DNA from 3 places in the Shinella sp. GW821-FHT11G07 genome. Region 3 is predicted to be linked to each of the others. Evidence: predicted binding sites of a transcription regulator. Region 3 holds the regulator's gene; each other region holds the start of a gene.
What was found. The regulator LexA, encoded in region 3, represses DNA repair genes until DNA is damaged. The targets are predictions, from matches to a motif close to TGTTCNNNNTGTGTTCNG.
Positions count from the first base shown of each region.

Region 1: a site for LexA is predicted at 6,803-6,820, ahead of parE (DNA topoisomerase IV subunit B). Genes of this name have one in related genera too.
Region 2: a site for LexA is predicted at 3,884-3,901, ahead of AC1RT2_RS04030 (ATP-dependent helicase). Genes of this name have one in related genera too.

Region 1 covers NZ_JBXARJ010000002.1:447,002-457,310, reverse strand. Annotated here, with positions in the region: gene AC1RT2_RS05700 (ceramide glucosyltransferase) at 1-434, shown strand, start outside; gene AC1RT2_RS05695 (TetR/AcrR family transcriptional regulator) at 443-1,033, opposite strand; gene AC1RT2_RS05690 (MFS transporter) at 1,152-2,375, shown strand; gene pyrG (CTP synthase) at 2,427-4,055, opposite strand; gene secG (preprotein translocase subunit SecG) at 4,204-4,689, opposite strand; gene tpiA (triose-phosphate isomerase) at 4,812-5,582, opposite strand; gene AC1RT2_RS05670 (alpha/beta hydrolase) at 5,634-6,518, opposite strand; gene parE (DNA topoisomerase IV subunit B) at 6,825-8,882, shown strand; gene AC1RT2_RS05660 (hypothetical protein) at 8,953-9,384, shown strand; gene AC1RT2_RS05655 (DUF2336 domain-containing protein) at 9,388-10,309, opposite strand, start outside.
Region 2 covers NZ_JBXARJ010000002.1:105,994-116,302, reverse strand. Annotated here, with positions in the region: gene AC1RT2_RS04050 (efflux RND transporter permease subunit) at 1-1,086, opposite strand, end outside; gene AC1RT2_RS04045 (efflux RND transporter periplasmic adaptor subunit) at 1,086-2,255, opposite strand; gene AC1RT2_RS04040 (cyclase family protein) at 2,555-3,376, shown strand; gene AC1RT2_RS04035 (carboxymuconolactone decarboxylase family protein) at 3,426-3,839, shown strand; gene AC1RT2_RS04030 (ATP-dependent helicase) at 3,943-6,402, shown strand; gene AC1RT2_RS04025 (methyl-accepting chemotaxis protein) at 6,434-8,137, opposite strand; gene AC1RT2_RS04020 (DUF2778 domain-containing protein) at 8,363-9,553, opposite strand; gene AC1RT2_RS04015 (amidase) at 9,804-10,309, opposite strand, start outside.
Region 3 covers NZ_JBXARJ010000010.1:219,973-230,281, reverse strand. Annotated here, with positions in the region: gene AC1RT2_RS20715 (ComEC/Rec2 family competence protein) at 1-944, shown strand, start outside; gene lexA (transcriptional repressor LexA) at 1,033-1,755, opposite strand; tRNA gene AC1RT2_RS20705 (tRNA-Lys) at 2,295-2,370, opposite strand; gene AC1RT2_RS20700 (cytochrome c biogenesis CcdA family protein) at 2,597-3,346, shown strand; gene AC1RT2_RS20695 (AEC family transporter) at 3,479-4,441, shown strand; gene AC1RT2_RS20690 (UbiH/UbiF family hydroxylase) at 4,409-5,617, opposite strand; gene pcsA (phosphatidylcholine synthase) at 5,867-6,589, shown strand; gene AC1RT2_RS20680 (quinone oxidoreductase family protein) at 6,611-7,582, shown strand; gene AC1RT2_RS20675 (ABC transporter ATP-binding protein) at 7,612-9,210, shown strand; gene AC1RT2_RS20670 (ABC transporter permease) at 9,200-10,291, shown strand; gene AC1RT2_RS20665 (ABC transporter permease) at 10,291-10,309, shown strand, end outside.

The DNA of each region.
Region 1 (10,309 bases), on a different contig from region 3:
TGAAGGTCCACCTCGTTTCATCGCCCTTCGAGCAGCCGCTGGGGCGCCGCACGGGGCACGACATCTGGTCGCGCCAGTGCCGCTGGTCGCGCCTGCGCCGTGTCACCTTCCCGAGTTTCTTCACGCCGGAAATCCTGCTCGGCGCCATCCCGCCGCTGCTACTGGCGCTTGTCGCGGCCATGATGTCCGACGCAACGCTTGCGCCGGCCGCACTTCTGGTGCTCGCAGCCATCTACCTGCCGGAAGTGGCGCTTGCGCTTGCCAAGGGCTGGCGGCTCTCCCTCTGGTCCGTCCCGGCCATGATCGTGCGCGACTGCATGATGCCGGCCATCTGGCTGCGCAGTTGGGTCGGCGGCAATATCGACTGGCGCGGCAACACGATGACCATCGGCACCACTGCCTGCGAACTGAAGGAAGCGCCGGCCGGGTCGTAAAAGCCCGGTCAGCTCTTCAGGCAAAGCCCCTCCAGCAGCGTTCGAAAACCCTGCACCGCGCGCCGGGAGGTTTCTTCCGGCGCCTCCGACTTGGCGATCCACAGGGCGGCATGGCTGCTGGCGCCGTTGATCAGGCGAGCCGCCGCCTCCGTATCGATATCCGCCATCACGCCATCGGCCTTCAATTGCTCGATGCTGCGGCTGAGTGCAGCGATGCAGCCGCTTGTGGTCTGCCATTGCGACACGTCGCCGAGCACTGCCGGCCCATCGCGAAACATGATGCGCTGGATTTCCGGCTCCAGCGCCATCTCGATATAGGCGACGCATTCTGCGACGAACCCTTGCCAGCGATTCGGAGCCGCTGCCGAAACCTGGTGCAGCCGCGTCGTCATTTCCGCGTCGATTTCCCGGATGACCGCCTGGAGAAGCCCCTTCTTGTCGCCGAAGTGGTGGTACAGCGCGCCACGCGTCAGCCCGGCGCCCGCCGTGAAGTCATCCATCGACGCTTCTGCATAGCCAACGGTTCCGAAAGCCAGCCGCCCGGCAGCAATCAGCTTGGCCTTCGTTTCTGCAATCATTTCCTCGCGCGGTTTGCGCATGGCACTTTCCTTTCACATACGCCGCGTATTTTATTTGACATACGCCACGTATGCAACTATCTCTTCGACATACGCCACGTATGTAAGTGGCAGGACGGTTCATTTTCAGGAGCAGGCCATGGCCAACCCGTACAAAGAGATTTTCAGCGTGCCCGGAACGAAAGGCTTTTCCGCCGCCGGTTTCCTCGCACGCCTTCCCATCGCCATGGCGCCGATCGGCATCGTCGCCATGCTGTCGCAGACCCACGGCGAATACTGGCTCGCCGGCGCCGTGTCCGCTACCTTCGCGCTGACCAACGCGCTGATCTCGCCGCAGGTCTCCCGCCTCGTCGATCGCTACGGCCAGGCAGCCGTGCTGACACCGGCGACCATCATCGCCGTCATCGCCTTCCTGGCGCTGATTATCGGCACCAACCAGGGTTGGCCCGTCTGGACGCTCTTCGTCTCCGCCTTCCTCGCTGCCGCCATGCCCAGCATGCCCGCCATGCTGCGCGCCCGCTGGAGCGACATTTTCCGCGATCGCCCGGAACTCAACACCGCCTTCGCCTTCGAATCGGCGGCCGATGAGCTGGTCTACATTGCCGGGGCCTCGCTTTCGGTCGGTCTCGCCGTGGCGCTCTTCCCCGAAGCCGGCATGCTGATCAGCACCGCCTTCCTCGCTATCGGCACGTTCGCCTTCGTGCTGCAGCGCTCCACCCAGCCGGCGGTCCGCCATGTCGCCGGCAGCACGCCACAGAAATCGGCAATCCGTCTCCGCCCCGTACAGATCATTACGCTCGCCCTCATTTTCGTCGGCTCTACCTTCGCAACGGCGGAAGTCAGCGCAGTGGCGATCACCAAGGAACTCGGCCAGCCGAATGCCGCCAGCCTCGTCATCGGCGTCTACGCCGTCGGCTCCTTCGTCGTCGGCCTCATCCTGGGCGCCTTGAACCCGAAGATGGCACTCCAGAAGCAATTGATGATCGCCGTCGCCATCCTGGCGCTGACTGCGCTGCCGCTGCCCTTCGCCGGCACGGTTCCTATGCTCGCAATCGCAGTCTTCCTCAGCGGTGTCGCCATCTCGCCGACCTTCATCACCGCCTTCGGCATCGTCGAGCGTCGCGTGCCGGAAAGCATGCTGACCGAGGGCGTCACCTGGGTCACCACCGGCATCGGCATCGGCATGGCCCTGGGCGCCTTCGTCGCCGGCTGGGCAGTCGATAACTTCGGCGCGCAGAACGGCTTCTGGGTCTCCGTCGCCGCCGGCCTCGGCGCCGTCCTCACCATCGGGCTTGGCCAGCGCGTACTTGCCGGCGAGGATTGCGATGACGGGGTCTGCCCGCTGGTGCAAGCCGCTGAATAAACAAAAAAGCCCGGCAGAGATGCCGGGCTTTTTCATTTTGAATGGATTGCCTCAGACGAGGCGGCTCTGTTCCAGCGCCGCTTCCACGAAGCTCGCAAAGAGCGGGTGCGGATCGAGCGGGCGGCTCTTCAGTTCCGGGTGGTACTGGACACCGATGAACCACGGATGATCCGGATATTCCACCGTCTCCGGCAGAACACCGTCCGGCGACATACCGGAGAAGACGAGGCCACAGCCTTCCAGCCGGTCCTTGTAATCGACGTTCACCTCGTAGCGGTGACGGTGACGTTCGGAAATATCCGTCGAGCCGTAGATGTCGGCGATCTTGGTGCCGCCCTTCAGCGTCGCGCGATAGGCGCCAAGACGCATCGTGCCGCCGAGATCGCCCGAGGCTGAACGCTTCTCCAGATCGTTTCCCTTCACCCATTCCGTCATCAGGCCGACGACCGGCTCGGCCGTCTTGCCGAATTCCGTGGACGACGCCTTTTCAAGGCCGGCGAGATTGCGCGCCGCTTCCACGACCGCCATCTGCATGCCGAAGCAGATGCCGAAATACGGCACCTTGCGCTCGCGGGCAAAGCGCGCCGCATTGATCTTGCCCTCGGAACCGCGCTCGCCAAAACCGCCGGGAACGAGGATGCCGTGCACTTTCTCCAGATACGGCGCGGGATCTTCCTTCTCGAAGACCTCCGACTCGATCCATTCAAGCTTGACCTTGACGTGGTTGGCGATGCCACCGTGGTACAGCGCCTCGATCAGCGACTTGTAGGCATCCTTGAGGCCCGTGTATTTGCCGACGATGGCGATCGTAACCTCGCCTTCCGGCGTCTTGATACGATCGGAAACCGTCTGCCAGGCTTCGAGACGCGGCTTCGGCGCCGGCTCGATGCCGAAGGCGGCGAGCACCTCGTCGTCCAGGCCTTCCTTGTGGTAGGCGAGCGGCACGTCGTAGATCGACGCAACGTCGAGCGCCTGGATCACGGCGGTCTGGCGCACGTTGCAGAACAGCGAGAGCTTCTTGCGCTCGGCTTCCGGGATTTCCCGGTCGGCACGCACCAGCAGGATGTCCGGATGGATGCCCATGGCCTGCAGCTCCTTGACGGAGTGCTGCGTCGGCTTGGTCTTGAGTTCGCCAGCGGCCGGAATGTAGGGCATCAGCGTCAGGTGGACATAGACGGCCGTGCCGCGCGGCAGATCGTTGCCAAGCTGGCGGATCGCCTCGATGAAGGGCATGGCCTCGATGTCGCCCACCGTGCCGCCGATCTCGCAGATAACGAAATCGTAGTCTTCGTTGCCGTCGGTGACGAAGTTCTTGATTTCGTTGGTAACGTGCGGGATGACCTGCACCGTCGCGCCGAGATAGTCGCCGCGGCGTTCCTTGTCGATGATGTTCTTGTAGATGCGACCGGTGGTGATGTTGTCGGTCTTGGTGGCCGAACGCCCGGTAAAGCGCTCATAGTGGCCGAGGTCGAGGTCGGTTTCCGCACCGTCGTCTGTGACGAACACCTCGCCGTGCTGCGTCGGGCTCATGGTGCCCGGGTCGACATTGAGATAGGGGTCTAGCTTCCGGAGGCGAACGCGGTAACCGCGAGCCTGAAGGAGAGCTCCGAGTGCAGCGGCAGCGATGCCTTTTCCGAGGGAAGAAACCACGCCGCCTGTGATGAATACATATCGCGCCATGGGAGTCACCGAATACCTTTTCAAAATCGATTCCGCCACCGAAAAATCACCTTGGGCGTGATTTCGGAAGGCGCAATCGGCGTTTTACACAAGAAGAAGGCCGGTTGGGTTTCGCCAACCGGCCGGTTTGTCTTTTAGTCCTTGCAGCTTACTGGCCGCTCGGGACGCCGGAATTCTGTTCCGTGCCCGTTGCGCCGCCCGTCGTACCGGTGCCGGTCGTGGTGGGCGTATTGCCAGTGCCGGTGCCGGTTCCGGTTGCCGCGCCACCTTCGGTCGGAACGGCGTCGGTGCCGGTCGCCGCAGGCGTCTGGTTGTTCTGCGTGCCCTGGCTCTGTTCGCCGCCGCCGAGCGCATCAAGAACGCCGCCCGTGCCGGTCGTGCCCGGGATACGGTCGAGAATGTCGGTCGGCTGCGTCTCGTAGCGGGCGATGATGCCCATGCCGAGCGCCAGAACGAAGAACAGCGTGGCGAGGATGGCCGTGGTGCGCGTCAGGGCATTGGCCGTGCCGCGCGCCGACATGAAGCCGGAGCCGCCGCCGATGCCGAGGCCGCCGCCTTCAGAGCGCTGGATCAGCACGACGCCGATCAGCGCGACGACGACCATGAGATAGATGACGAGCAAAATGGTCTGCATGTTTCAGGATCCCGGCCAGACGGCCCAAATTTCAGGTTTGCGGCTCAATATACCAAGCCGCGCACCATTCCAAGCCCTACAAGTCAATCCACCTGCCCTTTTGCAGGCAGGCGAAGCAAGCTTCAGGCTGTGAGCTCTTCGTATGCCCGGTAGATGGCAAGGAAGTCGTCCGATTTCAAGCTTGCGCCGCCGATCAGCGCGCCATCGACATTGGCGACCCCCATCAGCTCCTTGGCGTTGCCGGGCTTTACCGAGCCGCCATAGAGAATGCGCATCTTGGCGCCCTCGCCGGCAAAACGGGCCGTCAGTTCGGCGCGCATGAAGGCGTGCGCCTCTTCCACGTCTGCCGCCGTCGGCGTCAGACCCGTGCCAATCGCCCAGACCGGTTCATAGGCGATGACGGTGTTTTCCGCCGTTGCGGCGTCCGGCACGGAGCCGTCAAGCTGGGTCTTCAGCACGTCCAGCGTCTTGCCGCCCTTGCGCTCGTCCCCGGTCTCGCCGATGCAGACGATGGCGACGAGGTCGTTTTGGTGGGCGATCTCGGCCTTGGCACGGATCAGTGCGTCGCTTTCCTTGTGGTCGGTGCGGCGCTCGGAATGCCCCACGATGACGTGTGTGCCGAAGCAGTCGGCGATCATTTCCGCCGAGACATCACCCGTATGCGCGCCCGATGCCTTTTCATGGCAGTCCTGCGCGCCGATCAGAAGCGGGCTGTCGTCGCAGAGTGCGGTCGCCACATAGAGTAGCGTCGCTGGCGGGCAGATCAGCGCCTCGACCTTCTCAGAGAGCGGCCCCTTCACGCCTTCGGCCATCGCCTTGATCTGGTCGAGCGATGCGCGCGTGCCGTTCATCTTCCAGTTCCCGGCAACAAGCGGGGTTACGTCCGGTGTCATGAGGCCTCCCTATTCATAAAATCGGTCGCTTGCGGCGTAGCAAATCGAAGCCTATTGCGCAAACAGCCAGTTGAGCGTTTCCCGCCAGTCCGTCATGCGCACGGGCGTGCCGTGGCCACCGGTCTGGAACAGCACGAAGCGCGCCGGCACGCCGGCCTTGCGCAGCTTGCGAAAGACAGTGATCTGGTCATTGGCGGCATAGACACTGTCGCTGTCGCCGTGGGTGAAATAGACCGGCAGCTTCGCCTTGAAGGCCGGCGTCTTCGCATAGTCGCCATCCGCCGCGCCACCCATCAGCACCATGCCGGCAAGGCTTTTGACCGCTACCGGATCGCGCGCCACGCGGGCGCAGATGAAACTGCCCATCGAGGCGCAGGCGAGAATGACCGGCGCATTCGGCGAGAGCGCCTTGGCGGTGAGGATGAGGCCCGAAACGCGCGCCGCACCCGCGTCATCGAAAGACGGCACGCTCGGCGCATAATAGACGCCGCCACCACGCACCGCGAGGTTCTTCAGCCGGTTGAAATTGCCGCCGAAATTCCAGTCGTTGCTGCCGAGCCGGCGATCGCCGCCGCGGCCATGGATGAAGATGACGCTGAAGGCCGCCCCCTCGCCCTTGCCCGTCATCGAAACGTCGATCGGCCCCGCCGGCGTATCGATCGTTGCATTCTGTTGCGCTTTCTTTACCGCCGTCGACACATAGGCGGCCTTTACGCGACGCTCCGGCACCTGGTCGCGCCCGTTGATATCGCGCAGTTCCTGGTAGTCAACTACGCGAAGCGCCCCGTCATCCGACGTTTCCACCACTTCGCCATAGGCAAACAGCGCGTCCTTCCAAGCATCGAGCGTCAGCGCGGCCGCGTCCTGCGCGGCCATGCCGGCGAACAGTGCGGCCAGAACCAGCCGGAGGAAGCAATGAACTGTGGACTGAGGCATGAACTGGCGCTCCCTTGCGGTGGCGATACTTGCCATCCGCCCACGCGCAACGCAATCCTCGGCAAGCGGTTGGCGCGGCTTCGCGCATGTGCAGCCGAGTGAAATCATTCGGCGTCGCACGATGCGGCGGAAAATGAGACAGGGTGGCAGACCGGATTCAGCCGGTTATTCGCCAGTCTGTCATCGCGAAACCCCACGGAATCTGGCAGAGTCGTTGGTGATTCGCCGATGAACTTATTTTCGCCAAACCCCGATCCACCCGGATCGACGGGAGAACTGGCAAACGGAACAAACTCTGAACAGCCCATGCAAGACGACAACGATCTTTTCGCCAATATACCCTCCACGCCCGCCAAGCAGCCCGCCGCTCCGGCCGAAACGCCGACAGTGACCGCGCCTGCACGCGAGCCACGGCAGCCCATCAGCGAGGGCTCGGGCGGCTACGATGCCTCGGCGATCCGCGTGCTCGAAGGCCTCGAGCCCGTACGCATGCGCCCCGGCATGTATATCGGCGGCACGGATGAGAAAGCGCTGCACCACCTGTTCGCCGAAGTCATCGACAACTCGATGGACGAAGCGGTTGCCGGCCATGCCAACTTCATCGACGTCAACCTCGACGCCGAAGGCTTTTTGACGGTCACCGACAACGGCCGCGGCATCCCAGTCGAGAACCACCCGCAGATGCCGGGCAAGTCGACGCTCGAAGTCATCCTCACCGTGCTGCACGCCGGCGGCAAGTTCGACGGCAAGGCCTACGAGACCTCGGGCGGCCTGCACGGCGTCGGCGTCTCGGTGGTCAACGCGCTGTCCGACCATCTTGAGGTCGAGGTCGCGCGCAACAAGAAACTTTACCGCCAGCGTTTTTCCCGCGGCAAGCCGGTCGGCGGCCTGGAAGAGCTTGGCGACGTGCACAACCGTCGCGGCACGAAGGTGCGCTTCCATCCCGACCCGGAAATCTTCGGCGCGCATGCCCGTTTCGATCCTGGCCGCGTCTTCCGCATGGCCCGCTCGAAAGCCTATCTTTTCGGCGGTGTCGAAATTCGCTGGAGCTGCGATCCGTCGCTGCTGCCGGAAGGCTCTGAAACACCGGAAAAGGCCGTCTTCCATTTCCCCGGCGGCCTGAAGGACTATCTCCAGGCAACGCTCGGCAAGGACTACACCGTCACCCGCGAGATTTTTGCCGGCAAGAGCGAAAAGTCCGGCGGCCACGGTTCGCTTGAATGGGCCGTCACCTGGTACGGCGGCGATTCGCTGATCCATTCCTACTGCAACACCATTCCGACAGCTGACGGCGGCACGCATGAGGCCGGTCTCAGGATCGCCCTCACCAAGGGCCTGAAAAACTACGCCGAACTGACGCAGAACAAGCGGGCGGCGGGCATCACCACCGACGATGTGATGATCTCGGCCGTCGGCATGCTCTCCGTCTTCATCCGCGAGCCGGAATTCGTCGGCCAGACCAAGGACAAGCTTGCCTCCGTCGAGGCCCAGCGTATCGTCGAGAATGCGCTGCGCGACCCCTTCGACCACTACCTCGCCGACAATCCGGGTGAAGCGGCAAAGCTGCTCGAATGGGTGATTGAACGCGCGGAAGAGCGCCTGCGTCGCCGCAAGGAGAAGGAAGTCAGCCGCAAGACCGCGGTGCGCAAGCTCCGCCTGCCCGGCAAACTCGCCGACTGCTCGCAGAACTCCGCCGAAGGCGCCGAACTCTTCATCGTCGAGGGTGATTCGGCCGGTGGCTCGGCAAAACAGGCACGCAACCGTGCCAACCAGGCCATTCTCCCGCTGCGTGGCAAGATTCTCAACGTCGCCAGCGCCGGCCGCGAAAAGCTCAGCGCCAACCAGCAGATTTCCGATCTGATACAGGCACTCGGCTGTGGTACCCGCTCGAAATACCGCGAAGAGGACCTGCGCTACGAACGCGTCGTCGTCATGACCGATGCCGACGTCGACGGCGCGCACATCGCCTCGCTGCTCATCACCTTCTTCTACCAAGAAATGCCGGACCTCATCCGCGGCGGCCACCTCTTCCTCGCCGTACCGCCGCTCTACCGCCTCAGCCAGGGCGGCAAGACGCTCTATGCGCGCGACGACGGGCACCGCGAGGAATTGATGCGCACCGAGTTCAACAGCCGCGGCAAGGTGGAGATCGGCCGATTCAAGGGCCTCGGCGAAATGCTGCCGGCACAGCTCAAGGAAACCACGATGGACCCGAAGAAGCGCACGCTGCTCAAGGTCGCGATCGACGACGTGGATTTCGAGGGCACACGCACGGCCGTGGACGACCTGATGGGCACCAAGCCGGAAGCCCGCTTCCGCTTCATCCAGGAGCGTGCGGTCTTCGCCGACAACCTTGATATCTGAGGTTTTGCCGCCTTATTTTCGCGGCAAAGCCGGCTTCTAACCGGCAGGAACGAAGGCGGAAAGGACGGCCATGAAAGCTGCGCTCATCGTCATGACGATCATGGGTTGCGACGACAGCGCGACCCAGTGCCATTACATCGACACGGTCGACCGCAGCTGGCAGACCGTATCGCTCTGCGATGCGCAGGCCGAAACCTATATCAATCGCCACCAGAATAAGAACTACCCGGTGATCGTCGCCGTGTGCGAAAGCTCAGGCGATCGTATCACCGCCGATGTGGCTAAGCCCGCGCCCGATGCAACGCCGGCGGACACCTTTGCCGCCACAGAGATTCCGGTACCGGCCGAAACTGCGGAAGCCAAAGAAGGCTTGGCGACCCGCACGCTGAACTTCGTGAAAAAGGCCATTCCTGACAAAGCGGCCCTGAAGGCCGCCGTGACCACGCCTGTGCGCTACGCCGAGGATGGTTACTCTTGGGTGGTAAAACGCTTCACCAAATGAGGTTCATGCCGCTTCGCGCGTAGCGATGACGGCGTAGCTGCGCGCCGTCTGGCGTTGCTCGGCAATCGCCAGGCGCTCGACCAGCTCCAGCATCGACTGGCAGGACGTGTTGCCTGCAGCGCGGGCGCTGGACAGCAGCCGCTCGGAGACCGAAAGCAGGCCATCTCCCCCCTTGGCCTCGCACCGCCACAGCATCGTCGCCTCGGAAAACAGCACGCTGATGTCCCGGCCAAGGCCTGCGGCCTCGTAAAGTGCACGCACCGCGGCCTCGCGACCGTCGGAGAGAATGGAACGAACGCGCCGTTCCGCCTGCCCGGACAGATTGGTAATCGCGGCAGCAAAAAACTCCACCCGTCCCGTGCACAGCGCATGCATGAGAAAGACCGGCGTCAGCCGTGCGGTGAGGCGTAGATGCTCGACGAGGGCCGGCATTTCGGCCGACGTCACCTCCGCCACCATGCCGATCGTTGCGATGTCGCAGGCTTCGCGTGTGATACGCTCGACGCGGCTCGTTCCAACCGCCGCCTGGATAAGCCCGAAGCCGGCAAGGGCGGTGCCGACCTTTTCGACGAGCGCATGGCGCGCATCACTCGGCAGGTCTTCACGGTCAAGCAGCAGCGCACGGATGTCCGCATCGTGCCCGAGACGGTCGGCAATGCGCACCAGGCTACGACGGGACAGCACCGCCCCCTCGTTCTCGAGCAATGCCACTACGTCCGGTACTTCGCCGATTTCGGCAAGCGCGGCACATACCGGTCGGGAGACATAGACACGGTTTGCCACCAGCATGCGCGTCACATCACTCCCCCTGGCGGCGAGATCGACGAGATCGGTATCCGTAAGCAAAGACGAACAAAGAATGATATGCGCGGCGATTTCCGGTTGGTCTTCGGCAAGCGGCAGAATGACGGCGCGCGGGGCATCC
Region 2 (10,309 bases), on a different contig from region 3:
GAGCAGGAAGAGGTAGATGACGAGGGTCACGATCAGCACCGCGACGACCAGTGCGATCTCCACCTCATGGATTGCGCCTTCGATGAAGACGGCGTCGTCGCTGGTGATCTTGATCTCGGTGCCTTCCGGCAGGATGGTGCCGAACTGCGCCACCATCTGCTTCACGCCGGTGGAAATATCCAGCGTGTTCGATTGCGCCTGACGGATGATGCCGAGCCCGATGCCCTGCCGCCCATTGGAACGCAGCGCGGTCGAGCCCTCGTCCGGCCCCAGCGTCACCATCGCGATATCGCCGAGGCGCACCCGGTTCTTGATCATCAGGTTTTCGAAGTCGGCCGGCTTGGTGAGGTCCGCCGTCGCGCGCACCGTGATGTCCTGGCTCTGGCTTTTCAGTGAGCCGGCGGGTACGTCGAAGGAGGCGGTCGCCAGCGCATTGCGCAGGTCCGCCACCGTAATGCCGCGCGCCGCCAGCTTCGACTGGTCGACGTCGACGCGAAAAATCTTCTCCTGGTCGCCATAGACGACGACGTCCGCGACGCCCTCGACGGAGGCGAGCCTGTCGGTGATCTCGTTTTCGGCAAGCAGCGTCAGGTCTTCCAGCGACTGGGTGTCGGAGGTCAGCGCGAGACGCATGATCGGCTGGCTGTCAGCATCAGCCTTGACGACGCGCGGCTCCTCGGCGCCGTCCGGAAGCTGGTTCGATACGCGGCCGAGCGCATCGCGCACGTCATTCGCCGCCTGGTTGACGTCAGTCGTATCGGAAAATTGCAGGGTAACGCGGCTACGGCCGAAGGACGACTGCGAGGAAATGTCCTTGATGCCTTGCACGCGCGAGACGGCACCCTCGACAACGTCCGTCAACTCGCGATCGACCGTCTCGGGCGAGGCGCCCTCGAACTCGGTGGACACGCTGATCACCGGCTGGTCGACGGAGGGAAGTTCGCGAATTTCCACGCCGTTGAAGGCGGCAAGGCCGGCGACGACGATCAACGTGTTCAGCACAAGCGCGAAAATCGGCCGACGGATGAAGAGTGCGGTAAACCCCGCCTTGCCGGACGTATCGAGCCCGTTCGCGTCCCCCGACATTACGAGCCCTCCGCCACGGAGGACGTTGCCTGGCGGTCCTGCTCGGCGGTGCGCACCGCGCCGCCGGGACGCAGCGTCTGCACGCCTTCGGTGACGACCTGATCACCCTCGGCAAGTGCTGCCTTCACCAAAACCTTGTCGGGATTGCGCTGGACGATATGGACCGGCACGCGCTCGACCTTCTCGCCGGCTACCCGCCAGATGTAGGAACCATCCGAACTCCACTGCACTGAGAGCGGATCGACGCTCGGATAAAAATCGCCTGCGAAGAGCATGTTGACCTGAAAGGACATGCCGGCGCGCAGCACATCCTCGGGATTGTCGATGCGGGCACGCACACGAAGGGTGCGGCTTTCCTGGTCGATGCGGTTGTCGATCGCCTGCACCTCGCCCGAGAAGGTTTCGCCCGGCCGCGCCACGGCCGTCGCGGTGATATCGCCGCCGACACGCACGCTCGTTGCAAAACGCTCCGGCACCCAGAAATCGACGAGGATCTCCGAACGGTCGTCGATGACGGCAATCGGGCTCGACGTCGTGACATAATCACCGGAATTGACCGAGATAATGCCGACCACGCCGCCATAGGGCGCAATGATATCGCGCCGGCGCAGCGTCAGTTCGGCATTCTGCAACACAAGTTCAGCCGCCTTCAGCGCGGTTTCGGCATCCTGCAACTCCGCAACACTCATGGAGGACTTGAGGTTCTGGATACGCTTGAGCTTCTGGTCAGCACTTTCACGCGCCACACGCGCCTGGTCGGCGGCGATGCGCTGTTCGTCGCTGTCGAGGCGGGCGATGACCTGCCCCTGCTCCACCCGGTCGCCGGATTTGACCAGCACGTCCGTCAGATTGCCGGTCGCATAGGGCGTCACCGTTACGGTGCGGATCGCCTCGCCGTTGCCGATGGCATTGAGCCGGTCATTGACCACGGCCATGGCGACAGGTTTCGTGGCAACGAGCACCGGCCCGCCGCCGAAGCCGCCACGCCGGCCGCCTTGCTGTCCGCCTTCCGCCTGCCCCTCGCTCGCAGGAGCGATCGCGGCAACGAGCGTGCTCGGCAGGCCGGCGGCCTCGAGCATGTCGTTTGCCCCAGGCACGAAGCGGCCCCAGAGCAAAACCCCGGCCGAAATGACGCCAAGGCTTATGAGGAGCTGTTTCCAAACCCGCATGCAATCTCTCTCCGATGAAAGCGAACCGACACCTGTCGAGATGCGGCATAGAGCAAGTATCCTGCTTTGGAAATGAACCGGCAATGAAAGAATTGGATCATTACCGAAATGTAAGATTGGCGGGCCGCTCTGTTACCGAAATGTAAGAAAACGTGGAGAAATCTTCTCTTCTCGCTCCTTTGGCGAGCATGGTCGTGACTGGACCATCCTTGCGCTTGTGATACTTTTTCCACGGCCCGCGTGGCCAAGCCTATTTCAGTATTCTTTCATCAACGCATTGACCGACAGGGGGAAAATCCATGTGTGACGCCTGCGTCATCGAATCCGTCAAGAACCGCATGCTTTCGAGAAGAAGCTTCTTCCGCGCTGCCGCTGCGGGTGCTGCTACCGTTACCGCTGCCAGTTCCGGTGCGCTGAGCCCGGCTTTGGCTCAGGCACCGACGAAAGCCACGGACCTCACCCATGAACTCTATGAAGAGTTTCCGACCTTTTTCGGACAGCAGCAGTTCTGGCGAGAGCAGAAGTTCAATTACAAGGAACACAAGTTCAATCTGTTCGAACTGCGCGTCAACGAGCACACCGGTACGCATCTCGATGCGCCGCTGCACTTTTCCGAAGACGGCAAGTCGGTCGCCGAAATCCCGGTCTCCGATCTCGTCGTGCCGCTCGCCGTCATCGACATCCGCGCGAAGGCCGATGCCAACCCGGATGCACAGCTGACGCCGGACGACATCAAGGCGTGGATCGCCACCAACGGTGACCTGCCGGAAAAGGCCTGCGTTGCGCTCCTCTCCGGCTGGGGCAAACATCTCGGCACGGACAAGTTCCGCAATGCCGACGCCGAGGGCAAGATGCATTTCCCCGGCTTCCATGTCGAAGCCGTGCAGTATCTGGCGGAAAACTCGAGCGCCGCCGGCATCGCCGTCGATACACTGTCGCTCGACTATGGCATCTCGCCGGACTTCGCCACGCACTATGCCTGGCTTGCTTCCGGTCATTGGGGACTTGAAGCTGCCGCCAATCTGGACCAGCTTCCGGCCAAGGGCGCGACACTCATCGTCGGCGCGCCGAAGGTGCGGGGCGGCACGGGTGGCCCGTCCCGCGTCATCGCACTGGTCTAAACGACATCGGCCGGCGGATTTTCCGCCGGCCTTTCCTCCAGGAGAAACCATGAGCACCGTCAAGCCCGCCGAAGACCTCGAAGCCGATCCGCGTGTCAAGGCGGTGTTCGACGACATCCGCACCACCCGCAAGTCGGATTTCGTCAACAATATGTGGCGCTACCTCGCCTTTGATCCAGCCCTGCTGGAGCGCACCTGGGCCGAGGTGAAAGCCGTGATGGCGACGCCGTCCACGCTCGATCCGCTGGTCAAGGAAATGCTCTACATCGCCGTTTCGGTGACGAACGGCTGCAGCTATTGCGTTCACTCCCACACTGCCGCCGCCAAGGCGAAGGGCATGACGGATGCGCAATATGCCGAATTGCTCGCCATCGTCTCGCTCGCCGGCAAGACGAACCAGCTTGCGACGGCCCTTCAACTGCCCGTGGACAATGTCTTCGATGCCGACCGCGCAAAGGCCTGAACGGGCGCCGCTTTCCACACTCTTTCGGCTGTCGTTTCCCCACAGGGAATAAAAGCAGAACAGAAAACTGGTCTTTCGAACCCGAATCACTACATTGAACCGCATGATCAGCGGTTACGACGACATTCCCTTCTTCGACGAAGACCCGCAACTCGCCAAGAAACCCGCAGCGCCGGCGAAACCGGCCGGCGGCGGCATTGCTGCGCGCGCCATGGCAGCACGGGATTCCGGTCGGGCGCCGGACTATCTTTCCGGCCTCAATCCCGAGCAGCGCGAGGCCGTGGAAACGGTCGACGGCCCCGTTCTGGTGCTCGCCGGCGCCGGCACGGGCAAGACGCGCGTGCTGACGACGCGCATCGCCCATATCCTTGCCACCGGCCGCGCCTTCCCCAGCCAGCTGCTTGCCGTGACCTTCACCAACAAGGCGGCGCGCGAGATGAAGGAACGCATCGGGCTTCTCGTCGGCGGCGCCGTCGAGGGCATGCCCTGGCTCGGTACCTTCCACTCCATCGGCGTCAAGCTGCTGCGCCGCCATGCCGAACTCGTCGGCCTGCGCTCGGACTTTTCGATCCTCGACACCGATGACGTGGTGCGCCTGATCAAGCAGATCCTCCAGGCCGAAGGCATCGACGACAAGCGCTGGCCGGCAAAGCAGTTCGCCGGCATGATCGACGGCTGGAAGAACAAGGGCCTCGACCCGGCGCAGATCCCGGAGGGTGACGCCCGTGCCTTCGCCAACGGCAAGGGCCGCGAACTCTACATTGCCTACCAGAACCGCCTGAAGACGCTGAACGCCTGCGACTTCGGCGACCTGCTGCTGCATCCGATCCGCATGTTCCGCGCCAATCCGGACGTGCTGGCCGAATATCACCAGAAATTCCGCTACATCCTCGTCGACGAATACCAGGACACCAACACCGCCCAGTACATGTGGCTGCGCCTCCTGGCGCAGCGCCCCAAGGGCACGCCGCAGAACGTCTGCTGCGTCGGCGACGACGACCAGTCGATCTATGGCTGGCGCGGGGCGGAAGTGGACAACATTCTGCGCTTCGAGAAGGATTTTCCCGGCGCGAAAGTCGTCAAGCTGGAGCGCAACTATCGCTCCACCGCCCACATTCTCGGCACCGCCGGCCACCTGATTGCGCACAACGAGGACCGTCTCGGCAAGACGCTCTTCACTGACCGCCACGATCCCGACGACGACAAGGTCGTCGTGCATGCCGCCTGGGATTCCGAAGAGGAAGCCCGTGCCGTCGGCGAGGAAATCGAGCAGTTGCAGCGCAAGCAGCACAAGCTCAACGACATGGCGATCCTCGTGCGCGCCTCCTTCCAGATGCGCGAATTCGAAGACCGTTTCGTCACGCTCGGCCTGAACTACCGCGTCATCGGCGGCCCGCGCTTCTATGAGCGGCTCGAAATCCGTGATGCCATGGCCTATCTCCGCCTCGTCAGCCAGCCAGCCGACGACCTGGCTTTCGAGCGCATCGTCAACACGCCGAAGCGCGGCCTCGGCGACACGACGATCCGCAACCTGCACGACTATGCCCGCGCCCGCGATATCCCGATGCTGGCCGCCGCCGCCGACATTATCGAGACTGACGAATTGAAGCCGAAGGCGCGCAAGGCGCTTTTCGACGTCGTCACCGATTTCCGCCGCTGGCAGTCGCTGCTGGAAACCATGCCGCATACCGAGCTTGCCGAGCAGGTTCTCGACGAGAGCGGCTACACCGCCATGTGGCAGGCGGACAAGTCTGCCGAAGCCCCGGGACGTCTTGAAAACCTGAAAGAGCTCATCCGCTCGATGGAGGCCTTCGAGTCGCTGCGCGGCTTCCTGGATCACGTGTCGCTTGTCATGGATGCCGAGCAGAACGCCGAACTCGATGCCGTCTCGATCATGACGCTGCACTCGGCCAAGGGTCTCGAATTCGAGACCGTCTTCCTGCCCGGCTGGGAGGAAGGCCTGTTCCCGCACCAGCGCGCGCTCGACGAGGGCGGCCGCTCCGGCCTGGAGGAGGAACGCCGCCTCGCCTATGTCGGCATCACCCGCGCCAAACGGCGCTGCCACATCTGGTTCGTCTCGAACCGCCGCATCCATGGCCTCTGGCAATCGACACTACCGTCGCGCTTCCTCGATGAATTGCCGGAAGCGCATGTCGAAGTGGCCGAGGTCGAACAATCCTATGGCGGTTACGGTCGTGGCGGCTACGGCCAGTCGCGCTTCGACAAGCAGGAGCCGTTCCAGAACAGCTATTCGACGCCCGGCTGGCGTCGTGCGCAGACGAACCGCACGGATGCGACCCGCGATAACTGGGGTTCCCGCTCCGGACATGCCGTGGAGCGCATCGGCTATGGTGAGTCCGGGCCGCGCTCGCGCACCATCGACGGCGAACTGGTGGCGAAGTCGACCACGACCGAACCGTCGAAGTTCTCCGTCGGCGACCGTGTTTTCCACACCAAGTTCGGCAATGGCAATGTGGCGGCGATCGAGGGCAACAAGCTGACGATCGATTTCGACCGTGCCGGCCAGAAGCGCGTGCTGGACGGCTTCGTCGAAAAGGTCTGACGGGACCGCCGAGCGGCCCCGTCATCGGATATCAGGAGGCCCTGCGCATGCCGCCGAGACGGGCGGTGCGTTCTTCCGGCGTCCAGATTTCGCTTCCGTCACGGCGAAGGGCGCGGCGATTGAGCTGGAAGCGGTTCACCAGCTCGCTCAGGGTTATCGCGCCTTCGGCAAGCGACTGGCTGGTGGAGGTGGTGTGCTCCACCATGGCGGCGTTTTCCTGGGTGATCCGGTCCACGTCGCTCACGGCCGCGCTGATTTCCTCCAGCCCGCTCGCCTGTTCGGCGGCAGACGTCGCGATGGCATCGACATTGTGATCGATCTCTTCGACGAAGCTTCCGATTTCACGCAGCGCCCGGCCCGTCTCGCCGACAAGACGCACGCCATCCTGAACCTCGGCGCTGGAATTGGTGATCAGCGTCTTGATCTCGCGGGCCGCCTTGGCCGAGCGCTGGGCGAGTTCACGCACTTCCTGGGCCACGACGGCAAAGCCACGCCCCGCCTCACCTGCCCGCGCTGCCTCGACGCCGGCATTGAGTGCCAAGAGGTTGGTCTGGAAGGCGATTTCGTCGATGACGCCGATGATCTGGCTGATCTCGCTCGAGGCGGACTCGATCCGCTGCATGGCGCTGACCGTGTCGTTCACGACATTGGCAGATGTGTTGGCGGAGGCACGGGCATCCTGCACGAGCTTGCGGGTTTCCCGTGTGCGATCGGTCGAGGAACGCACGGCGACGGTCGCTTGCGTCAATGCTGCAGCCGTCTCTTCGAGGGCGACAGCCTGCCGGCGGGTACGCTCGGAAAGATCCTCGGCAGCCTTGCGCATGTCCTGGCCACTGCGGTTTTGCATATGCGTCTGGTCCAGCACCTGCGAGAGGGTTTCCTGGAACGCGCTGATCGAGTTGTTGAAGTCGCGGCGCAGCGGCTCGAATTCGGGCACGAACTGGTTGTCGATCGTCATGCGGATATTGCATTCGGCAAGCCGCCCAAGGCCCGCACCGATCTCCTCGATCGCCCGCACGCGTTGCGTCATGTCGGTGGCGAACTTCACCACCTTGAACACCTTGCCGTCGGCATCGAAGATCGGGTTGTAGGAAGCGTGGATGTGGACCTTGCCGCCACCCTTGGCGATGCGGGTGAACTGGTCGGAAACAAAGTGGCCTTCGGCCAGCCTTTGCCAGAAAAGCTTGTATTCCGCGCTCGCCACATAGTCCGGCGCGCAGAACAGCGAATGGTGGCGGCCGACGATCTCGGACAGGTCGTAGCCAAGCGCCGACAGGAAGTTCTGGTTCGCCGTCAGGATATCGCCCTTCGGCGAGAACTCGATGACCGCCTGCGCGCGACCAAGGGCCGTAAGCTTGCCCTCGTCCTCCAGCGCTTTCCGCTTCGCCGCGGTGATATCGGTCGCGAACTTCACCACCTTGTAGGGCTTCTTGCCGCGGAAGACCGGATTGTAGGATGCCTCGATCCAGATCTCGCGGCCGCCCTTGGCGATGCGCTTGTACTGGCGCCGGTCGAAATGCCCCTCGGCAAGGCGGCCCCAGAAGGCGGCATAGTCCGCCGATTTGGCCTCGGACGGTTCAACGAAGATGCGGTGATGCTGACCGACGATCTCCGACAGCTGGTAGCCGACGGCTTGCAGGAAGTTCTCGTTGGCATGCAGGATTTTGCCCGTCAGGTCGAATTCGATGATCGCCTGAGAGCGTTTCATCGCAGCAAGCACGGCGCGGGCATCCATTCCAAAGTCGAAAGCGGTCACGTGTCATCCCCAGCAGGAAACAGTCACAGAGCCGGCCAATCCGGCAGTCCTATTAGAATTGGCTGAAAATTCTTAGCAATTGCTAAACCAAACTGGTGTTCGGCGTAACATTCAGAAAAAAATCATATGAATGCGCGCCGGAAAGAGCGCGCATAAAAAAACCGGCGCACACGGCGCCGGTCTCATCACAAATATCCGTAAATCTCAGGCGCCCGCCTTGCGGTAGAGCGCCGCGAGCCGTGTGCGCGACGACGGCAGTTCCGGTACCACGACCATCATGGTGATGTGGCCACGCTTGAAGGCATTGAGGAACGGCTCGTAGTTCTGGAAGGCGACGCAGCCGTGCGAGCCCTTCTGACCGCGCAGCAGGTTGGTGTGCGTCAGCAGTCCCGTGCGGTTCTTCGGGTCGCGGCCGTCGATCGATGTCATGCGGATCGCCTCGACGCCATGGAAGCGCCGCTCGCGCATCTTCAGGCGGTAGATGCCGGCCGGGGTCGGGCCGGTCATCTTGACGTGCTCGTAGTCCGGATTGTCACGCATCTTGCCGATGCCGGAATGGGCGCGCAGCTTCGTGCCGTCGGGCATGTAGACGGTCGCGTTGGAGACGTCATAGATCGCCACCCGCGTACCCTTGCCCGGCCAGCCGGTTGCGCTGCCCTTGCTCTTGAAGAAATCGTTGAACAGCGAGCGCTCGGGCTTCGCAATGGCGATGTCTTCCTTGTCGTCCTGCTTTTCGCGCCGCGTGCGGGCGACCGGCTTTTCTTCCACCGGCTTGCGCTCGATGGTGACGGTCTCAAGCGCCGGCTTGGCTTCCGGCAACGGAATTTCGCTGAGGATGCTCTCCTCGTCGGTCTCCGGCTTCTGCATGACGAGGCCGAAGGGCTGGATGTTCTTTCGGGCGGATTCGTCGGGAAGCAGCGCCGTCACCATGGTCGGCTGGCCGGTGATCGCCTTTTCCTGCTCGACGGAGCGCTCGGCGCGCGCAACGGCCGCCTCGATGAGCGCCGCCTTGGCCTTCTCGCGTTTGACGGCTGAGGCCAGCTGAATGGAAATGCGGCGCTGGTGCGCGACCTGAACCGCTTCGGCGGTCAGTTGCTTCTGGCGGCGTTCGCTTTCCGAAGGTTGCGAGAGCCGGGAGAACTTTGCGATCTTCACCGTGCGCTCGGCACGGTTCCTGTCGGTGACTACGGACTTGCCGTGAAGAGACGCGGCAATCGCCTTCTTGCCTTCCGAAAGCGAGGACGCCGCATCCTGCATCGCGCCGAGCGTGGAGACGACAGCCCAGGCGGACCCGGCAATGACGCCGCAGGCAAGCAATGCGCTGAGAAGAATACCCCCGGAACGGACCCGACGGGATTTGGACGCGGAACGCGCGGACTCGTACACAGACGCCATGATACTCGTTACCCGAAACTCGTTACTCGACGCGGCCGCGGAGATGACGCTCCGAAAGCCGTTACGCTGGCGGCGAGCGGCGCGACCTGCGCCGGACCTCTGCCGAACGAGCAAAGAATGACGAAATATGGTAAGCAATTCCTAAACGGCGCCTCGTGTTTTTGAAGGAATCCGCCGGAAGGTCCTCAACATCCGGCAAGGCTGCCTGTCACGAGAATGCGGCAATGACGTGTCGGACCGCCCTGCCTCCCTAGAATTGGGGATGCTGGCCAAGCCAGTCGGTCGCCTTTTCGTAGCTTGCCGCCACTGCAAGCACGTCACGGTCAGCGCGCGCCCGGCCGATGATCTGGATGCCCGCCGGCAGTCCATTCGCGCCGAAACCGGCCGGCATGGCGGCGACGGGAAGCCCCGCCAGCGTCGGGCCGATCACCACTTCCATCCAGCGGTGATAGGTATCCATCGCCCGCCCGTCGATGGCCTTCGGCCAGTCCAGCTCCGCGTCGAAGGGGAAGACCTGCGCCGACGGCAGGATGAGGAAATCGTAAGTCTCAAAGAGGCCGGCGACATGGCGATGCCAGTCGCTGCGCGCCAGCGAGGCGGCATAGACGTCGTTGGCGGACAGCTGCTGACCGTTCTCGATCTCCCAGATCATCTCCGGCTTCATGCGCGCACGCCGCGCCGGATCGGCATAATCCGCCGCCTGCCCGTTGGCGACGAGGAAGTGGCGAAGCGTGCGCCAGGTCTGCCACAACCGCG
Region 3 (10,309 bases):
CCATCGTCATGCCCTTCGGTCTGATCGCCGTGCTTTTGATGCCCTTTGGCCTCGATGCCATTCCCTTCGCGATCATGGGCAAAGGCATCGAGTGGATGATCACGCTGTCGACATGGGTAGCCGGCTGGAAGGGCGAGATCGTCACCGGCCGCATCCCTGCAACCGCCTTCTTGCTCATCGGCATCGGCAGCGGCCTCGTCTGCCTTCTGCGCACCCGACTGCGCCATGCCGGCACGCTTCTCGTCGTCGTCGGAATCCTTGCCGCCGGCTGGCCCGGTGGAGGCACAAGGCCGGAGATTCTCGTGTCGGAAGATGGCCGCCTGGTCGCCATTCTGCATGGCGAGAAAGCAGCGACCAACCGCACACGGCCACCGGATTTCATCTATGCGCAGTGGCGGCGCGCCCTTCGTCTTGAAACACTTCTGAAACCCGAGATTCGCAAGACGAGCGGCCTGACAGTCGACACCGAGAAGGAGGACCCCGCCACTACGGCCAGGCAGAAGCGACCCCGCCGCGAAGCCGACCGGCAGAAGGCCAAGGCCGCCATGGCCGCAGCATTCGATGCAGCCCGCACCCGCGACGGCTTCATCTGTGAGACAAAAGCCTTCTGCGCCGCCATTTCCCCTAGCGGCTGGCGCATCGTGGCGCTGGAAGACCTCGCCTTCCTCGGTACGGCCTGCGACGAGGCAGACCTCGTCATCGTGCCCGTCGCAATCCGTTTGGAAGCTTGCCGTTCAGGTGCACGCCTCATCACGGTTCGCCATTTGAGGCAAACCGGCGCCCTGGAAATCCTGCCGGCAGCCGATCACGCAAACTCCGCCCTCTCCGACGCCCTTTTTAACTCGGCCGTTGAAACGCTTCATCGCCCCTGGTCACGGCACCGTACCTATGATTGGCGTACGGGTACCTATGAAGCGAGCGGAGCGGATGACAGTGCGTCGTGATCTCTAAAGTTCACTCCCCACGCCTTGGCTTCTCAATGTTTTGCAGGACGTTATCGCTAAACCGCCGCACGCGTTTACGCGACACGCTTTAATGGTAGCGACGAATAAGCCCGACGAGCTTGCCCTGAATCTTGACGCGGTCCGGTCCGAAAATACGGGTTTCATAGGCCGGATTGGCGGCCTCAAGCGCGATGGATGCGCCCTTGCGGCGGAAGCGCTTCAACGTCGCTTCCTCGTCATCGACCAGCGCCACGACGATTTCACCGGGATTGGCAGTATTCGCATTGCGAATGATGACGGTGTCGCCGTCGAGGATGCCGGCCTCGATCATCGAATCGCCCTTGACCTCCAGCGCATAATGCTCCCCGCCGCCGATCATTTCAGCCGGCACGGTGATTTCATGGGTATTGTTCTGGATCGCCGAGATGGGCACACCCGCCGCGATGCGTCCCATGACCGGCACGGAAACGGAGGAGGGCATGTCTGCCTGGCTCGACGTTCGCTGGGGCGGAGCGGCCGGCACCGGCTGCTTGCCAAGGCTTCCCTCGATGACCGACGGAGAAAAACCGCGCCGCGGCTGAAGACTGGGCGAATAGGCCTCCGGAAGTTTGATGACCTCCAGCGCGCGCGCGCGGTTTGGCAGTCGCCGAATGAAGCCGCGCTCTTCGAGCGCCGTGATGAGCCGGTGAATACCCGATTTCGAGGCGAGATCCAGAGCATCCTTCATTTCGTCGAAGGACGGCGGTATGCCGGATTCCTTCATCCGTTCATGGATGAACAAGAGAAGTTCCTGTTGCTTACGTGTCAACATCGCCGTCCACCCCAGAATCGTGAAACAAATATAGAACATACACTATCTGTTCCATATGTGTTCTGCAAGGGCTTGCGCTTACAGAAGCTTTTCACACGGGCAGGAGTTGGTGTGGATTTTGCCTTTCCCGGCCGCCAGAATAGTCAAGGTTCTAATGCGCTGGAGGCGCGAACGCTAACCAGTGCTAGCTGCGGAAGTGGAGCTCCACTACTGCCATCATTGACGCCGCAGACCGCCGCATCCACATCCGTATGCATGGGCTTCGAGGCGCTACGCGTCACCAATATGGCGGAACAGTCAATATGTACCTGTATTCGATCCAGCGGGGTTCTTGCCGGTGGGCAGGCTGCGCATCTGTGGGTTTCGCCAACCACCCGCCCGGCCGGCAGCAGCGTTGGGCGTAGCGCCTAGCCGAATGAAACTGCAAAATCACATCGCGGGAAAGGCTGCGTCATTCACGCCGTGGCGACGAGGAAACGCGACACATGCCATGCACAGAAACTAACATTCATTTTTATATTTTAGGTCAGATACTCAAATGGTGAGCGCGCAGGGATTCGAACCCTGGACCTACTGATTAAAAGTCAGTTGCTCTACCGGCTGAGCTACACGCTCCCAGGCGGTGCGAAGACGCCCCGCGGAAGTGCGCGGAACATAGGCAGGAGGATTTGCCGGGTCAACCCGGAAAATGCGATGAAAAACAGCTTTTGCTGCATTTTGCCGCGTTCTCCAAAAGGTGATTGGCAGGAGAGGGCTTCGGCCGATACTAGGAAGCGCAAATGAAGGAGCGGACGGGGCGTTTTCGGGCCCGAACCGCTTTCCCGCCGTCGCGGAGTAGCCAGTGTCGATTGCCGATATTTCTCTTCTAAGTGCGCTGCTTGCCGGAGCGCTGTCGTTTCTGTCGCCCTGCGTGCTGCCGCTCGTGCCGCCCTATCTGTGTTATATGGCAGGCATTTCCGTGGATCAGTTCCGCGGCAACGATGCGGTCGCGGTCCGGCGGGACACGCGCGGGGCGGTGCTGCTGGCGGCGTTCTTCTTTACCCTGGGCTTTGCCACGGTTTTCGTGGCGCTGGGCGCCGGGGCATCGACGATCGGCATGGTGCTGCGCCGGCATCTCGACATCCTGGCGCAGATCGGCGGCGTCATTATCATCCTGATGGGACTGCATTTTCTCGGATTGCTGCGCATCGGGCTTTTTGCCCGCGAGGCGCGGTTTCAGGGCGGTGGCAAGCCGGCGACGGCATCGGGCGCCTATGTCATGGGGCTTGCCTTCGCCTTTGGCTGGACGCCTTGCATCGGCCCCGTCCTCGGGACGATCCTCGGCGTTGCGGCCGCGCGGGAAACGGTCAGCGACGGGGCGATGCTACTGGCCGTCTATTCGCTGGGCCTTGCCGTGCCGTTCTGGATCGCGGCCGGGTTTTCCGGCGCCTTCATGCGCTTCCTCCTGCGCTTTCGCCGGCATCTTGGCGCGGTGGAGAAGGTCATGGGCGTGCTGCTCGTCCTGACGGGCCTTGCCTTCATCTTCGGCTATATCAGCACGGTCGCCATCTGGTTCCAGCAAACGTTTCCCATTCTCTCGCAAATCGGCTAGAGCATTTCCAGCCGAAGCGGCACCGCTTCGGCCTCGGATAATGCGGCTAAAACAAATATCTAGAGCATTTCCGGTGAACCGGGGTTCTAGTCAGGGATATCATCCTCGGCAAGCGGGAGCGCGCCTCGGCCCATGGCGGACATCGTCGGACTCGTCCTGCCGTTCTTCGGCATGATCCTGCTGGGCTACGTGGTCGCCCGGATCACCAAGCAGCCGGTCGAAGCGCTTGGCTGGCTGAACACTTTCATCATCTATATCGCGCTGCCGGCGCTGTTCTTCAAACTGGTCGCAAAAACGCCGATCGAGCAGCTGACGCGCGTCGATTTCATCGTCGCCAACATCAGCGCGACCTATTTGGTTTTTGGACTGATCTTCGCCGTTGGCCTCTGGCTGCGCCGCGCGACGATCGGCGAGGCGACAATCCAGGGGCTCGCCGCCGCCTATGGCAATATAGGCTATATGGGGCCGGGGCTGGCGCTGCTCGCCTTTGGCGAACCGGCGGCCGTGCCGGTGGCGCTGGTCTTCTGCTTCGAGAACATGCTGCATTTCATGGTGGCGCCGGCGCTGATGGCCGTTGCGGGTGGCGAGAAACAGCCGGCGCTCCAGATTGCCGTCGGGGTGTTGCGCAAGATCGTCACGCACCCGTTCATCATCGCGACGGCTGCCGGGTTCGTTGCGGCCTTTGCCGGGCTCGAGGCGCCGGCGCCGCTGCAGCGGTTGATTGACTATCTCGCGCAGGCAGCAGCACCCTGCGCGCTCTTTGCCATGGGCGTCACGCTGGCGCTGCGGCCGCTGAAGCGCGTGCCGGTGGAAATCGGCTATATCGTGCCGGCGAAATTGCTGCTGCTGCCGGTAACAATGTACCTGGTGCTCGGCTTTGCCGGCAATTTCGATCCGGTCTGGGTGTTTACGGCGGTGCTTCTGGCAGCACTGCCGACAGCGACGAACGTCTTTGTTATCGGCCAGCAATATGGTGTTTGGCAGGAACGGGCGTCGGCGACCATTCTCATCACCACCGTGCTGTCTGTCGCCACGGTGACGATCCTGCTCTATCTCATCAAATCAGGCCTGCTTGTGGGCGACCCGTTCCCTTAGGTTTTCGCGAAACGTCTTCAGCGACCCGAGCGGTTCGATGCCCTCGCGCATGACGATGCTGCGCAACGGTCCAAGCGCTGAGAGCAGATGCAGGCCGGCGGAGCGCAGGAACTGCACGGGCAGGAAATCGGAAAGCAGCGAACGGTTCAGCAGGTCGACACTGACCGTGCGGGAGCGGATATCGGCCTGCCGTTTGCGGTCGAATCGATCACCCACGCCACCATAGTTTGCCGGCTCATCAATCCGGATAAGGTCTTTCAGCGCCATGATATCGCGCAGGCTGAGATTGAGGCCCTGGGCGCCAATCGGCGGAAAGGCGTGCGCAGCCTCGCCGACCAGCACGAAACGGCCCTTGCCGAAGTGATTGGCGGTCATGCCGGAAAGCGGAAAACTCTGGGCGCTGCCTTCCACCGTGACCTTGCCGAGCATGGATTGCATGCGCTCCTCGACGGCGCGGCTGAGATCGGCGACGGAGAGTTCGCGCAGGCGATTCGCCTCCTTCGGCGGCAGCACCCAGACCAGGCTGGAGCGGCGGCCGGGCAGGGGAACCTGCGTGAAGGGGCCGCTTTCCGTGTGGAATTCCGTCGAGACATTGCCGTGCGGGCGCTCATGCGCAAAATTGAGCACGAGGGCGGATTGCGGATAGGACCAGGCGCGCACGCTGATTCCGGCGCCGTCGCGGATGCGCGATTTCCTGCCATCCGCACCAACGACGAGGGCGGCGGTCACGCGTTCGCCGCTGTCGAGAGCCAGTTCGACGCCGGTTTCGAAGCTGTTGGCGGCGGTGACACCATCCTCCAGGCGCACGATATTGCCGTCGGCGGCGATGCGCGCATCGAGAATGTCGAGGAATGGCGCATTCGGAATGTTGTAGCCGAAAGCCGGCAGGTCGACCTCGCTGGCGCGGAAAGCGACCGGCGGGGCACGCAGGAGGCGCGCCGTGCCGTCAAGGATCTGCATGGTTTCGAGCGCGGCGGCATGGCGCGCGAGGTCATCCCAAAGACCGAGCGTCTTCAGGAAGGCGATGGACTGGTCCATGAGGGCTGTGGTGCGGCCGTCTTTGGTGCGCGTGGGCGGCGCGATCAGCGCGATGCTGCGGCCCGAATCGGAAAGCGCCAAAGCCGCCAGGCTGCCGGCCAGGCCGGCGCCGACAATCGCGATATCGAACTGTCTCATGACCGATCTCCGAAATATCAAAGTGTTACCCACAGATTTGCGGTGCTTGTACTTCGGGAAAGGTAGGCCGGCAAAGAGGCAATTTCCATGGGGTGAATCGGCGCAGGGCAGAAACTCGCCTGGAAAGCGCCGGTTTTTCACTGGCGATGACGGGCAATCAATGCATATTACCGGCAGTGACCGCGCAAGAGGGCGTGCTCGGCGAGTTGCGGCCGAAGAAAAGCCCCAAGGGATGGACTGCGAACGGCAATGAAGTTTTTCAACTACAAGCGCGTGCCCTATGCGGAAATTCGCGCCTTTTCCGTCCATATCCTGACGGCGTCGGGCTCGTTCCTGGCCTTTCTCGGCGTCGTCGCAGCCGCGGAACATCGCTTCGTCGATATGTTCTGGTGGCTTGGTCTGGCGCTGCTCGTCGATGGCATCGACGGGCCGATCGCTCGCAAGGTGCGCGTCAAGGAAGTGCTGCCGAACTGGTCCGGCGATACGCTGGACAATGTCATCGACTACGTGACCTATGTGCTGCTACCGGCCTTCGCGCTCTACCAGAGCGGCATGATCGGCGAGCCGTGGTCCTTCGTGGCGGCGGGTGCCATCGTGGTGTCGAGCGCGATCTACTATGCCGACATGGGCATGAAGACGGATGAATATTTCTTTTCCGGCTTCCCGGTCGTCTGGAACATGGTGGTGTTCACGCTCTTCGTCATCCAGGCGAGCGAACTGACGGCATCGATCATCGTCTTCGTTTCCGTCTTCCTCACCTTCATGCCGATCAACTTCCTGCACCCCGTGCGGGTCCAGCGGCTGCGGCCCATCAATCTCGCCGTCTTCTTCCTGTGGTCGCTGCTCAGCGGCTATGCGCTTCTCCTGCATTTCGACACGCCGGCCTGGGTCGTCTGGGGTGTCGTGGGCACGGGTCTTTACCTCTATGTCATCGGCGCCGTGCTGCAGGCGATTCCGAGCCTCGGCCGGTAACAGAACAATCGGGAGATAAGCATGACCAAGGCGATCGTCATCCGCAGTCTCGGCGGCCCCGACGTGCTGAAGCTCGAGGACGTTGCGCTCGATGCTCCAGGTCCGGGCGAAGTGCAGATCAGGCAGGCCGCGGTCGGGCTCAATTTCATCGACGTCTATTTCCGCACCGGCCTCTACAAGGCGGAGCCGCCGTTCATTCCGGGCAAGGAAGGTGCGGGCACGATCACTGCACTCGGCGAGGGTGTCACGGATTTTGCCATCGGCGACCGCGTGGCCTATGCCTCGGCGGACGGCGCCTATGCGGCCGAGCGGAACGTCGCGACGAAGCATCTGGTGAAGGTGCCGGACGGCATTTCGCTCGAAACGGCGGCGGCGATGATGCTGAAGGGCATGACGGCGCAATATCTGCTGCTTCAGACCTACCAGGTGAAGCCCGGCAGCGTGATCCTGTTTCATGCCGCAGCGGGCGGTGTCGGCCTCATTGCGGGGCAATGGGCGAAGGCGCTCGGCGCAACGGTGATCGGGACGGCCGGTTCGCAGGCCAAGATCGATCTGGCGCTCGCGCATGGCTACGACCATGTCATCAACTACGGCACGGAAGATTTTTCCGCGCGGGTGCGTGAGTTGACGGACGGCGCGGGTGTCGACGTCGTCTACGATTCCGTCGGCAAGGATACGTTCCCGAAATCGCTGGACTGCCTGAAGCCGCGCGGCCTGTTCGTCAGCTTCGGCAATTCCTCCGGGCCGGTCGATGCCTTCAACATGGGCTTGCTTGCGCAGAAGGGCTCGCTCTACGCGACGCGGCCGACACTCTTCGCTTACATTGCGACGCGCGCTGCACTCGATGCATGTGCAAACTCGCTCTTTGATATTGTGCAAAGCAACAAAGTGCGTATCAATATTCATCAGACTTATCCGTTGGCCGAGGCCGGCCGAGCGCACACGGATCTGGAAGCAAGAAAAACGAGTGGAACGACATTGCTCATTCCCTGACACGACCCGAACGGGCGGCAAGGGCTGAGATGGCAGGAAAGAGGGGCAGAGTGTCAGCCGTTGGAGCATCCGGGGGCAGGGGCAGCGCATTGCTGGCTGTCCGCAGCCTGACAAAGCTATTCGGTTCGTTTGCCGCGTGTAACGGCATCGACCTAGAGATTCAGCCCGGAGAAATCCACGCCCTTTTGGGCGAAAACGGTGCGGGCAAATCCACCCTCGTCAAGATGCTTTTTGGCGTGTTGGCGCCGACCAGCGGCGATATCCTGTGGAAGGGCGAACCCGTCCGCATACCAAGCCCCGGTGCTGCGCGCCGCCTCGGCATCGGCATGGTTTTCCAGCATTTTTCGCTGTTCGAGGCGCTAACGGTCGCGGAGAATATCGCGCTGTCTCTGAGCCCCGGCATTTCGCTGTCCAAGGTGGCGGAAGAGGCCTCGCGCCTGTCGCATCTCTACGGCCTGCCGCTCGATCCGAAGGCCCATGTCGCCGATCTCTCGGTCGGCGAGCGCCAGCGCATCGAGATCGTGCGGGCGCTGTTGCAGAACCCGGAACTGATCATCCTCGACGAGCCGACCTCCGTGCTGACGCCGCAGGAGGCCGACCGGCTGTTCGAAACGCTCGCCAAGCTGAAGGCCGAGGGGCGCTCGGTGCTTTATATCAGCCACCGGCTGGAAGAGGTGCAGCGCATCTGCGACCGTGCGACCGTGCTGCGCCACGGCAAGGTGACCGGCGCCTGTGATCCGCGCCAGGAAACTCCGGCCTCGCTGGCCCGCATGATGGTCGGCAGCGACGTCGCCTCGGTGACGGCGGCCGGTACCAACACCAAGGGCGAGGTTCTGCTCGAAGCCCGACATCTCAGCGTGCCGGCGCGCACGCCCTTCGCCGTTACGCTGAAGAATGTCTGTCTGAAGGTGCGGGGCGGCGAGGTTCTGGCCATCGCCGGCGTCGCCGGCAACGGCCAGGGCGAGCTTTTCGATACGCTTTCCGGCGAGTATCCGGCGGCGGACGCGTCGGCCGTCTTCATTCGCGGCAAGGCCGCCGGCAATCTCGGCATCACGGCGCGGCGTCTGATGGGTGCGGGGTTTGTGCCGGAGGAGCGCCATGGCCATGCGGCCGTTCCGGCGCTGCCACTCTCCGACAACCTCGTTCTGGCACGCAGCCAGTCGGACCGGAAAACCTTTCTGGCCGGCGGCCTGCTCGGCATCATCCGCCAGGCCGTCGTGCGCATCGCCTCGAAGCGCATTTCCGAAACGATGGACGTGCGCAAGAGCGGCGAAAACCCGGCAGCCGGCTCACTGTCGGGCGGCAACCTGCAAAAATACATTGTCGGCCGCGAACTCGACCGTCAACCGGCGGTGCTGATCGTCAACCAGCCGACCTGGGGCGTGGATGCCGGTGCTGCAAGCCGTATCCGTCAGGCGCTGGTCGATCTCGCCAAATCCGGCTCGGCGGTGCTGGTGATCAGCCAGGACCTCGACGAAATCTTTGAAGTCGCCACCGAAATCGCCGTCGTCAACGAGGGGCGGCTTTCCGATGCTTACCCGGCTCATGAACTGACGCGCGAAAAGATTGGCCTGCTCATGGGCGGCATGTACGGCAAGACGGAAGGCGAGGTGGCCCATGCACATTGAACTTGAAAAACGCGCCAATCCCTCGACGCTGTTCTCCCTCCTGTCGCCGTTCATCGCGCTGGCGCTGACCATAATTGCCGGCGGCATCATGTTCGCGCTTCTCGGCAAAAGCCCGACATCCGCGCTCTACAGCTTCTTCATCGAACCGCTGCTCGACGTCTGGTCGCTGCACGAGATCGCCATCAAGGCAGCGCCGCTGATCCTGATCGGCGCCGGCCTGTCGATCTGCTACCGTTCGAACAACTGGAATATCGGTGCCGAGGGCCAGTTCATCGCCGGCGCCATTGCCGGCGCCATCGTGCCCGTCGTTTTTCATGAATGGCATTCGTCGCTCGTCCTGCCCCTGATGCTGATCTTCGGCATGATCGGCGGCGCGCTTTATGCCGGCATTCCCGCCTTCCTCAAGGCGCATATGAACACCAACGAGATCCTGACGAGCCTGATGCTGGTCTATATCGCCCAGCTCTTCCTCGACTGGCTGGTGCGTGGACCCTGGCGCAGCCCGGATGCCTATAATTTCCCGGTAACGCGGGATTTCGCGCCGGAAGCGATCCTGCCGGAAATGATCGCGTCGGGCCGCGCCAATCTTGGCTTCGCCTTTGCCATCATCGCCGCCATCGGGCTGTGGATCATGATGCGCTACACACTGAAGGGTTTTGAGATCACCGTGCTCGGCCAATCGGAGCGGGCAGGGCGTTTTGCCGGCTTCTCCTCCAAGCGCATGATCTGGTTCTCGATGCTGCTCTCCGGCGCTTTCGCTGGCCTTGCCGGCATTTCGGAGGTCAGCGGCACCATCGGCAAGCTGCAACCGATCATCTCGCCCGGCTATGGCTTCACCGCGATCATCGTTGCCTTTCTTGGCCGCCTCAATCCGCTCGGCATCGTCGCCGCCGGCCTGTTCCTGGCGCTGACCTATGTGGGTGGTGAGGCGGTGCAGCTGACGCTGAGCGTTTCCGACAAGGTCACGCGGGTCTTCCAGGGCTTGCTGCTGTTCTTCGTGCTCTCCTGCGACACGCTGATCCAGTACAAGATCCGGCTGGTCTTCTCCCGCTTCCGCCAATCCAGCGAAGGAGCGCACTGATGGGTATCATCGAAGCGA